Regions from separate parts of the Arthrobacter sp. Z1-9 genome, predicted to be linked through region 2. Evidence: riboswitches for the same ligand, from Rfam matches in the RefSeq annotation. Region 2 holds a riboswitch; each other region holds the start of a gene.
The links. Region 2 has a riboswitch for S-adenosylmethionine ahead of M1D93_RS12260 (aminotransferase class V-fold PLP-dependent enzyme). Riboswitches for the same ligand answer to the same signal wherever they lie in the genome.

Region 1: another riboswitch for S-adenosylmethionine. It lies ahead of M1D93_RS06965 (bifunctional o-acetylhomoserine/o-acetylserine sulfhydrylase); the one in region 2 lies ahead of M1D93_RS12260 (aminotransferase class V-fold PLP-dependent enzyme).
Region 3: another riboswitch for S-adenosylmethionine. It lies ahead of M1D93_RS03540 (cobalamin-independent methionine synthase II family protein); the one in region 2 lies ahead of M1D93_RS12260 (aminotransferase class V-fold PLP-dependent enzyme).

Annotation. Positions count from the first base shown of each region.
Region 1 covers NZ_CP096456.1:1,526,403-1,529,669, forward strand. Annotated here, with positions in the region: gene M1D93_RS06955 (HNH endonuclease signature motif containing protein) at 1-832, opposite strand, end outside; gene M1D93_RS06960 (VOC family protein) at 1,071-1,709, opposite strand; SAM riboswitch class IV at 1,874-1,989, shown strand; gene M1D93_RS06965 (bifunctional o-acetylhomoserine/o-acetylserine sulfhydrylase) at 2,033-3,267, shown strand, end outside.
Region 2 covers NZ_CP096456.1:2,646,735-2,650,001, forward strand. Annotated here, with positions in the region: gene rsgA (ribosome small subunit-dependent GTPase A) at 1-275, shown strand, start outside; gene hisN (histidinol-phosphatase) at 324-1,136, shown strand; SAM riboswitch class IV at 1,294-1,407, shown strand; gene M1D93_RS12260 (aminotransferase class V-fold PLP-dependent enzyme) at 1,444-2,883, shown strand; gene M1D93_RS12265 (class I SAM-dependent methyltransferase) at 2,995-3,267, shown strand, end outside.
Region 3 covers NZ_CP096456.1:744,044-747,310, reverse strand. Annotated here, with positions in the region: gene M1D93_RS03545 (M14 family zinc carboxypeptidase) at 143-1,204, opposite strand; SAM riboswitch class I at 1,450-1,555, shown strand; gene M1D93_RS03540 (cobalamin-independent methionine synthase II family protein) at 1,567-2,772, shown strand; gene M1D93_RS03535 (uracil-DNA glycosylase family protein) at 2,985-3,267, shown strand, end outside.

The DNA of each region.
Region 1 (3,267 bases), 1.1 Mb from region 2:
ATTCCTCCGGTCCCTGCATGTCCCGGGAGATGTCGGTGAGCCGGTCCCAGATCGCGGACGCCTGATCCGCGGGCAGGCACGCGGCGATCCAGGCCGTCCCGTCGTTGTCCGGCCAGTATTCGACCCGCCGGTCCGCCACACCCTTGGCGTGCCGTTTCTCCAGGCTTTCCGGGTGGTGGCGTTCCCGCCACCCCCTGGCCTTGGCCTTGAACCGGTACGCCGGCATCTCCCCTACCGGGCACCGCCGGGCCGCACCAGGGGCCTCCGGGTCCAGGAAGTGCGCCTCCAAAGCCGCCGCCCCGGCAGGGTCAAGGCCCACGGTCTGATCCACCATGGTTCGGGCGTGCGCCCAGGAAATCGTGCCTGACTGCAGTGCCGCCAGGGTCCTCGGCAGGGACGTGGTGAGGGTATGGGAGTCAGCGAGCAGGGCACCGGCGGCCCGGTCACCGATCGCCAGCACACACCCGACCTCGGCGACCAGGCTCCGGTCCTGCGCCGTCGCCTCATACGGTGACGAAGCCGGCGGATTCAGCACTTTCGTGGCCCCGGCAAACACCGCCACCGCCTCCGCCTTCACGGCCGCCAGTTTCGCTTCGGACCGGGCCACCGCGGCAAGAACATGCAAAGCCCGATCAGCAACCCGCTGCAACGGATCAGCATCAAACCCCACCCCAGCGCCAGCAACCCCGACAGCCTCAGGAATGCCCGCGGCATCGGGTCCGCCAGTGGCACCGGAAACAGCTGTATCGCTGCCAGCCAGCGCCGCCATGAATGCAGCGACAGCAGCGACAAGGGCTTCCTCCGCCTGCGCCACTGCCGGGTTCGTTTCCATACCTCCATCATGGCGATGGGGTACGACAATTTGCGGTAGCCCTCCAATAGCTGGCAAGGGGGGCCTACTGTCGACTCAGCATCCAGGTTCCACCGGCCCTACCAATGTCGCCACGACATGGATTCGGCCGCCATCGGCAGGTGACGCCGTTGTCACAAGCTGATGGCGGCCGAAGTTTAGAAGGGCAGTCTGCCCAAGCCGAGGCCCGGGCAGAAGCGCCCGGGCCTATGAACGAGGATCAGATCGTGACAGCTCCGCTGGAGGTCTCGAATGTCACCGAAAGGATTCCGGGGGTCCCGTGTGGTGCCACCCATTCCACGGCAACGTCTTCGAGCGGCTTTTCCACCGGCTCGCCCAGCCATTCGGTCACCCGTGCTGCCGAGCCGGCAATGGTCAGGCAGCTCATCTTGACGTTGCTTTCATAGGCGTTGGACGGGTGCAGCGACGGGTCGCCCTCCCACTTGAGCATGTACGGAACCTGCGGGTCCGCAATCAGACCCAGGATGCCAATCTGTTTCCAGACGAGTTCGCGGCCGTCAGGAAACTTGCGGTTTCCGTTGACAGCGGAGCGTCCGAGGCGTTCTTCAAAGGGGACCAGGTCGTCAACCTCGACGCACCAGCCCATCCAGCCGCCGCCCGCCGCAGACCGTGCACGCACTGCCTGGCCGAAAGGAGCCTTGTCCGACGCCGGGTGGTCCAGGACCTCAACGACTTCGAGGTACTTGTGCCCCGCAAGCGGGATGATCATATTCCGGGTTCCGAACCGCGGGTGTACCCCGCCCTTTACTGCCTCAACGCCGAGGGCAGAGGAAATACGTTCGGTGGTGGCAGCCAGGCCATCGTGTTCACAGGCGTAAGAGACGTGATCCATGCGCATGGCAACATCTTGGCACTTTGTGATCGGGCTCTCAGCTAAGGGTAGCCTTACTGGGATCTGTGTTGCGAAGCGGCATTAATCCAGGGTCCGCTGCCGGCGGCCGCAAGGACTATGTTCGTCACAATCCTGTCCAGCCTCGCATGCCTGTTCCTACACTGAGCTCAGGTCATGAGTGCCAGCGCCAAGCCCCGGCTCGCTGGCCGGCAACCCTCCATCCGCGGTGGGGTGCCCCGGGTGAGGACCTGGCTGTCCGGCAATGGCCGGATGGCAAGCGCGGCCCGCGGTGCGTCGAGCATGCCGGGCCCATGTCAAAGGAGCCTTAGTTGTCCAACGGATGGTCTTTCGAAACCCGCCAGATCCACGCAGGGCAGGAGCCGGACGCTGCCACGGGTGCCCGTGCGCTCCCCATTTACCAAACCACGTCCTTTGTGTTCCCCAGCGCCGAGAGCGCAGCGAACCGGTTTGCCCTTGCTGAGCTGGCGCCCATCTACACCCGGATCGGCAACCCCACCCAGGAAGCTGTGGAACAGCGGATCGCCAGCCTCGAAGGCGGTTTGGGAGCGCTGTTGCTCAGCTCAGGCCAGGCCGCTGAAACTTTTGCAGTCCTGAACGTCGCCGAGTCGGGGGACCACATTGTGGCCAGCCCCAGCCTGTACGGCGGCACCTACAACCTCTTCGCCCACACGCTGAAGAAGTTCGGCATTTCCGTCACATTTGTGGCGGACCCGGACAACCTGGACCAGTGGCGTGCCGCGGTGCAGCCCAACACCAAGCTGTTCTTTGGCGAGGTGGTCTCCAACCCGCGGCAGGACGTCCTGGACATCGAAGGCGTCTCCCACGTTGCGCATGAGGCCGGAGTTCCCCTGATTGTGGACAACACCCTGTCCACCCCGTACCTGATCCGGCCGCTGGAATGGGGCGCGGATATTGTGGTGCACTCGGCCACCAAATATCTGGGCGGACATGGTTCTGCCATCGCCGGCGTGATCGTGGACTCCGGAAAGTTCGACTTCGGCAAGGACCCCGCGAAGTTCCCCGGCTTCAACACGCCGGACCCCACCTACAACGGCCTGGTGTATGCCCGGGACCTCGGCGCCGAGGGTGCCCTGGGCGCCAACCTGTCCTACATCCTGAAGGCCCGGGTGCAGTTGCTGCGCGACCTTGGCTCAGCCGTATCGCCCTTCAACGCCTTCCTCATCGCCCAGGGACTGGAGACGCTGAGCCTGCGGGTGGAACGCCACGTCGCCAACGCGCTGGAAGTTGCGCGGTGGCTGGAGGCAAGGGACGACGTCGAATCCGTCGCCTACGCCGGGCTGCCCTCCAGCCCGTGGTACGAGCGCGGCCGCAAGTACGGCCCCAAGGGCACCGGTGCCATCGTGTCCTTCAACCTTGCCGGCGGCGCGGAGGCGGGCAAGCGCTTCGTGGACGCACTGGAGCTGCACTCCCACGTGGCAAACATCGGTGACGTCCGTTCCCTGGTGATCCATCCGGCGTCGACCACCCACAGCCAGCTCTCGCCGGAGCAGCAGGTTCTTGCAGGCGTGAACCCTGGCCTGGT
Region 2 (3,267 bases):
TCATCGACACCCCTGGCATCCGCTCCTTCGGCCTGGCGCACGTGGACCCGGACCGGATCCTGCGCTCCTTCCCGGACCTCTCCCCCGGCATCGAGGACTGCGAACGCGGCTGCAAACACACCGCCACGGCCGTGAACTGCGGGCTGGACGCTTGGGTGGGCGGTGGGCATGCCGGAGCCACCGGAGAAGCCCGGCTGGCATCCCTGCGGCGCCTCCTGGGCACCGACCCGCGGCAGGAGGCGCAGGAGGCCAAGGAGCTCGGCAGCGTCAACTGACAAAGCCGATCTCCCAGCAGAACCGCGCGCAGACGGTAGTTTGGAACCATGATCCAACCCGCTTCAAGCTACAACGATGACCTGCGCCTGGCGCACGTCCTGGCAGACTCTGTGGATGACCAGACCATGAGCCGCTTCAAGGCCCAGGACCTCCAGGTGGAGACCAAGCCCGACCTGACGCCGGTCACCGACGCGGACAAAGCTGCGGAAGAAGCCATCCGCGGCCAGTTGTCCCGCTCCCGTCCGCGCGACGCCGTGCTCGGTGAAGAGTTCGGCAGTACCGGCCACGGATCCCGCCGCTGGATCATCGATCCCATCGACGGCACCAAGAACTTCGTCCGCGGGGTCCCGGTGTGGGCGACCCTGATCGCCCTGGTTGATGAGGGCGAGCCTGTTGTTGGTGTGGTCAGCGCCCCGGCCCTGGGCAAGCGCTGGTGGGCGGCCAAGGGCATGGGCGCCTACATGGGACGGTCCCTGGCTGCTGCCACCCGCCTCCGCGTCTCCAACGTCGCCAACCTCTCCGACGCATCCCTGTCCTACTCCAGCCTGGGCGGCTGGAAGGAACGCGGGAGCTTGGACAACTTCCTGGGCCTCACCGAGGACGTGTGGCGGACCCGGGCATTTGGCGATTTCTGGTCCTACTGCATGGTGGCGGAAGGCTCTGTGGACATCGCCTGCGAACCCGAACTGAACCTGTACGACATGGCGGCGCTCGTGCCGATCGTGGTCGAAGCGGGCGGCCGCTTCACCTCCCTGGAAGGAGAGGACGGGCCATTCGGCGGCAACGCTCTGGCCACAAACTCCATCCTGCACTCCGAGGTACTCCGCAGGCTGAACCCTGACCTGGACGATCTTCTCTAGGGAACTACTCCGAAGAATCAGCGGCGGGCGCCTCCAAAAGGAGGCGCCCGCCGTCGTTTCTTCGGTCAAAGCAGCACTTTCAGCGTCCGCGTAACAAAGCGCTTAACATTCGAGCCGGCTTCAAACCTTCCTGCCGCATGTCCTACGCTCTTAACCAGGTCACGAGTGCCAGCGCGAAACCCCGGTTTGCTGGCCGGCAACCCTCCAACCGCGGTGGGGTGCCCCGGGTGACGACCAGGCCGGTCCGGAACGGATGCGGCAAGCGCGGATTCCCGGAGCAGGGAGTCCTTTCCGAAGTGAGGTCTCTGTGACAACTGCCACCGTCTCCCCCAACGCCCCCGCCCAGCCTGACAGCATCGAGGCTGAAGCCGCTGCCCTTTTTGATGCCCGCCGCGATGTTGCCGGCCGTCCCCTTGCCGCCGTCACCGGCGCGGAAATCCAGGCACCCCTGATTTCCGGCGGGCATGTCCGGTACGCCAACCTCGACTATGGCGCCTCCGCTCCCGCCCTCTCGGTGGTCTCGGCGTACCTCAACGAGATCCTGCCCTTCTACGCCAGCGTCCACCGCGGCGCCGGCTACGCCTCCCAGATCAGCACGTCCGTCTACGAGAACGCACGCAGCATCGTCCGGGACTTCGTGGGCGGCCGCCCTGATGACTCAGTAATTTTCACCCGCAACACCACAGACTCCCTCAACCTGCTGGCAGGCTGCCTCCCCGCCACCGATGGACATCCGGACGGCGACGTCCTGTACCTGGACATCGAACACCACGCGAACCTGCTGCCGTGGCAGGGCGTCCCCCACCGGAGCATCGTTGCCGCTGACACCATCGCAGGGACTATCGAGTCCGTCCGCGCTGAGCTGGAACAGGGCGGCGTGAGCCTGCTCGCCGTCACCGGCGCCTCCAACGTCACCGGTGAAATTCTTCCCGTCCGGGCCCTCGCCGCACTTGCCCACGAACACGGCGCAAGGATCGTGGTGGACGCGGCCCAGCTCGCACCGCACCGCCGCGTGAACATTGCCGCGGACGGCGTCGACTATCTGGCCTTCTCCGGCCACAAGCTCTACGCGCCGTTTGGTACCGGCGTGCTGGTGGGCCGGCCGGACTGGCTCGACGCCGGAACGCCCCATCTGGCCGGCGGCGGCGCCGTGAAGGAAGCAAGGCTCGACGGCGTCAGCTGGGCCACGGGCCCGGCCCGCCATGAGGGCGGCTCGCCGAACGTCCTTGGCGCAGCAACCCTGGCCCGCGCCACCCAGGTGATCGCCGGGCTGGACCAGGCACAGTGGCACGCCCACGAATCGGCCATCCGCTCCTTCCTGGTGGAAGGCCTGCAGACGATCGACGGCGTGACCGTGCACCAGATCTTCAAGGACACCAACCCGGACACGGACACGATCGGCGTGGTCAACTTCTCCGTGGAAGGCTATGACGCCGGCCTTGTGGCCGCCTACCTTTCCGCTGAGCACGGCGTAGGCCTGCGGGACGGCCGCTTCTGCGCGCACCCGCTGCTGAAGCGGCTCGGGCTTCCCTCCGGTTCCCTTCGTGCAAGTTTCGGCGTCGGCTCACGTCTTGAGGATGCCGAACGCCTCCTGGCCGGCATCGAGTCGCTGCGCCGCAACGGCCTCGGGTGGGACTACGTGGTGGATGCGGGGCGCTGGGTTCCTGCCAACGACACGCGGACCTACCCGCACTGGGCACCCAACACGCCGGGAACCGCCGGCGCTGCCCCCTGCATCGACGACTGAACCCTCGTGCCTGCTACGGGTTCGCGCTGACTCTGCTTCCTGATCTTGCCTCTACGGCGATTGCGGTACATTCGAAGGATACCCAAGGGCATCGGACGAAGGAGGCCACGCGTGGTACGGGGTGGCCCCAGGCTTGATCACGGACGGCGGCGGGAGCTTGGCCAGAGCTTCCAGGACGGCGGCCGGCACTACCAGCAGGTCCGTCCGGGCTACCCGGAAGAATCAGCCCGCTGGCTGGTGCCCCCGGGCGCCCGCGAGGCGCTCGATGCCGGTGCCGGCACCGGCAAGTTCACCGAACTGCTGCTGGACATGGGCCTGGCCGTCACGGCCGTGGACCCCTCTGCTGACATGCTCGAGCAGTTACGGGCGCACTATCCCGCTGCC
Region 3 (3,267 bases), 1.9 Mb from region 2:
GCGACGCAAGAGTTCCGGGGCTCTTACCACCCAAGTTTAGCCGATGAGGGACTTTGTCCACTCGCTGGACCGCCGCGGTCCTTCTTGCAGGGTAAAGGACTCCTGCAGGGCGAAGGACCGCGGCGGACTGTCAGCAGCGGTGCTACTCGTCGTCGGCTTCCTCACCGGGCCGGGAGGTCTGGGTGGCCAGGCTGTCCCAGAAGGAGGTGTCGGCGTCGGCGATTGATCCGTCAGCGATCGCAGCGGCGGTGGCAGTCAGGGTGGTGACGGTCTGCTTGATCAGGTATCCGTTGCTCCGCAGCCCCAGGGCGTAGCCGTCCAGGTAGTGGTCGGACATGCCGCGCATCTCAAACAGGAGTGTCGCGATCCCGTATTCCACGGCGATCCCGTTGCGGCTGATCGTCTCGGCGCTGCCGCCCACATATTTGCCGAGGTGGCCCCAGCCGGTGGAGTCGACGTTGTGGAACACGACGGCGCCCAGCTGCTTGGACTTTTCGACAACTGCGGGATCGGCGTTCGGCGTGGTGGGGTACAGGATGGACCCGGAGACCAGCTTGCCGTCGCGTTCGCTGCGGGTGCCTTGGTGGTGCAGGTCGATCATGTAGTCGATCCGGTACTTGCGCATCACGTTGTTGTGCAGCGCCTGCGTTTCCGGCTGGAGCTTGGCTACGTGGTCGCGGTTGAGGTCCACCTCTTCGGCGTTGTACCGCGTCATGTTGCGGTCCCCCTTGGCCAGGTAATCATCCAGCGGGAAGTTCACGTCCCCCATGGCGCCGTCCGCGTTGAGCATGGGAACGATGAGGATGTTCGCGCCGTCGAGAACGCCTGCGGACTTGCCGGTGCCCAGGTGCTTGACGAATTCCAGCGCGCCCTCGGTGGTGAGCTGCTCGTTGCCGTGCTGCTGCGTCAGGTAGAGAATGGTGGGCTTGGCCGGATCCGTCATGTATTTGACCAGGTGGATGTCCCGGCCCTTCACGGTCTGGCCGATGACCTCCAGTTCCATGGCGCCCTGGCGGGCGTCCTGGTCCTTGAGGAAGGAGACCATCTGCTCGTACGTGGCAAGCTTCGATGTGGTGATCTGGCCGTCGCCGTCATAGTTGGGGCCTTCGCCCACGGCCATCGCCGGTGCCGGCGCGGCCACTGCTGCCAGTGCCAAGGCTCCGGAAACTGCCAAAGTCCTGAAGGTTGCCAGGGTTTTTCTCACAGGGCGTTACCTCTTTCGAATGCATCAGCTGGGGCCAGCCCGCAATGTCCCCCATGTGGGCTGTGACAAAAGCCAACCAACCTGGACCAATCCTGTCAATGGATATGACAATGATCTGCAGTCAGTTATCACGTTCTGAAACGTGGGTTTCCGGCCCTGGTTTTGGGCGGCACCGCCCGGAGTTCCGCCCGACATAATCCGCAAGCCGATTTGCTCCCGGGCGTACCGGTGCATTTAAGTGAGAGAACCCATCCGGAGCGGCCGAGAGACCTGGATCGATGACGCCGCAGCAACCCACATAGCGCAGGTACGTCCTGCCTGCGAAGGTGCTACTGCCAGGACCGATGGAAAGGAATTCCAGCATGTCCCTGAACACTGACCACATCCGCGTCACCCACGCCGGATCATTGCCCCGTACCCCAGAACTTATTGCCGCCAACGCCGCACGCGAAGCGGACCCTGCCGACGTAGAGGGCTATAACGAACTGCTCACCGCTTCCGTGGTGGACCTGGTCCAGCGCCAGGAAAGTCTGGGCATTGATATCCCCAACGACGGCGAATACGGGCACGCGATGTCCGCTGCTGTGGACTACGGCGCCTGGTGGTCCTACTCCTTCGCGCGCATGGGCGGGCTGGAACTGGACAACGACGCCAAGTGGGCGGTTGAACCGAAGGAATCCACCCCGGGCAACGTCCAGCTGACCGGCTTCATCCACCGCCGCGACCGCACCAACTTTGCCGAGGCCTACAACGATCCCACCAGCGGCATCTTCACCGGTGGCCCCAAGCCGTTCCCCAAGGTCACCGGACCGCTCGTCTACACAGGCCAGGACGCCGTCGCCTCCGACATCGCTAACCTGAAGGCAGGCCTGGCCGCCACCGGACTGAAGGACGGGTTCGTCGCGGCCCTCTCCCCCGGCAGCGCGTCCCGCATCACCAACGAGTACTACGCCACGGAGGAGGAGTACATCTATGCCTTCGCCGACGCGCTTCGCGAAGAGTACAAGGCCATCATCGACGCCGGCCTGATCCTTCAGATCGACGATCCCTCCATCGCCGAGAACTGGGACCAGATCAGCCCCGAGCCGAGCGTGGCCGACTACCTCAAGTTCACCCAGATCCGCGTGGAGGCCCTGAACTACGCCCTCCGCGGCCTTCCCGAAGAGCAGGTCCGCTTCCACCTCTGCTGGGGTTCTTGGCACGGCCCGCACACCACCGACCTTCCCCTTGCGGACCTGGTGGACACCATGCTGCAGATCAACGCCGGGGGCTATTCCTTCGAGGCTGCCAACGTCCGCCACGAGCACGAGTGGCGGGTCTGGGAGGACACCAGGCTCCCCGAGGGCAAGGTCATCATCCCCGGTATCGTCTCGCACGCCACCAATGTGGTGGAGCACCCGGACCTGGTGGCGGACCGGATCGTACGGTTCGCAGATGTTGTGGGCCGTGAGAACGTCACCGCCTCCACCGACTGCGGCCTGGGCGGCAGGGTCCATCCGCAGATCGCCTTCGCGAAGCTGGAAGCCCTGGGAGAGGGTGCGCGCCGGGCCACCAAGCGGCTCTGGTAGCCACCGGACAATAAACGCTGAACTCGCCGGTTCCGTGCCCTTTTGGATTTGGGTGCACGGGACCGGCGTTTCGTTTCGCGGGGCTTGCTAAACTGGTAAAGGCCGACCAGGAATCGGTCCGCCCCATTTCAACCACTTCGGATTGCTGCGCCATCGTGCGCCCATTTTCGCGGTGGCAGCAACACCAATCCCCGCAGGAGACCCAGCACTACATGACAGCCCTGGCACCCGAAACCTTCCATGAGCAGCTTCTGAACCGCCGCTACGAACCCAATGTTGCAGCCGTCAACGAACTGTGCGATTCCCTGCAGGACACCAAGCCCGGCACCATCGTGCCCTACGTGGACCCCATGCACGACGTCGACGAATGCCGCATCATCAGCCTGTACTCGAACATCGGTGAGGCCGACCCGTCCGGTTTCATCACCGCCGGCGACCACGACGCCGCCACCCGGATGCTGGGGATCCAGTGGAAGCTGGGACTGCGGCCGGAGT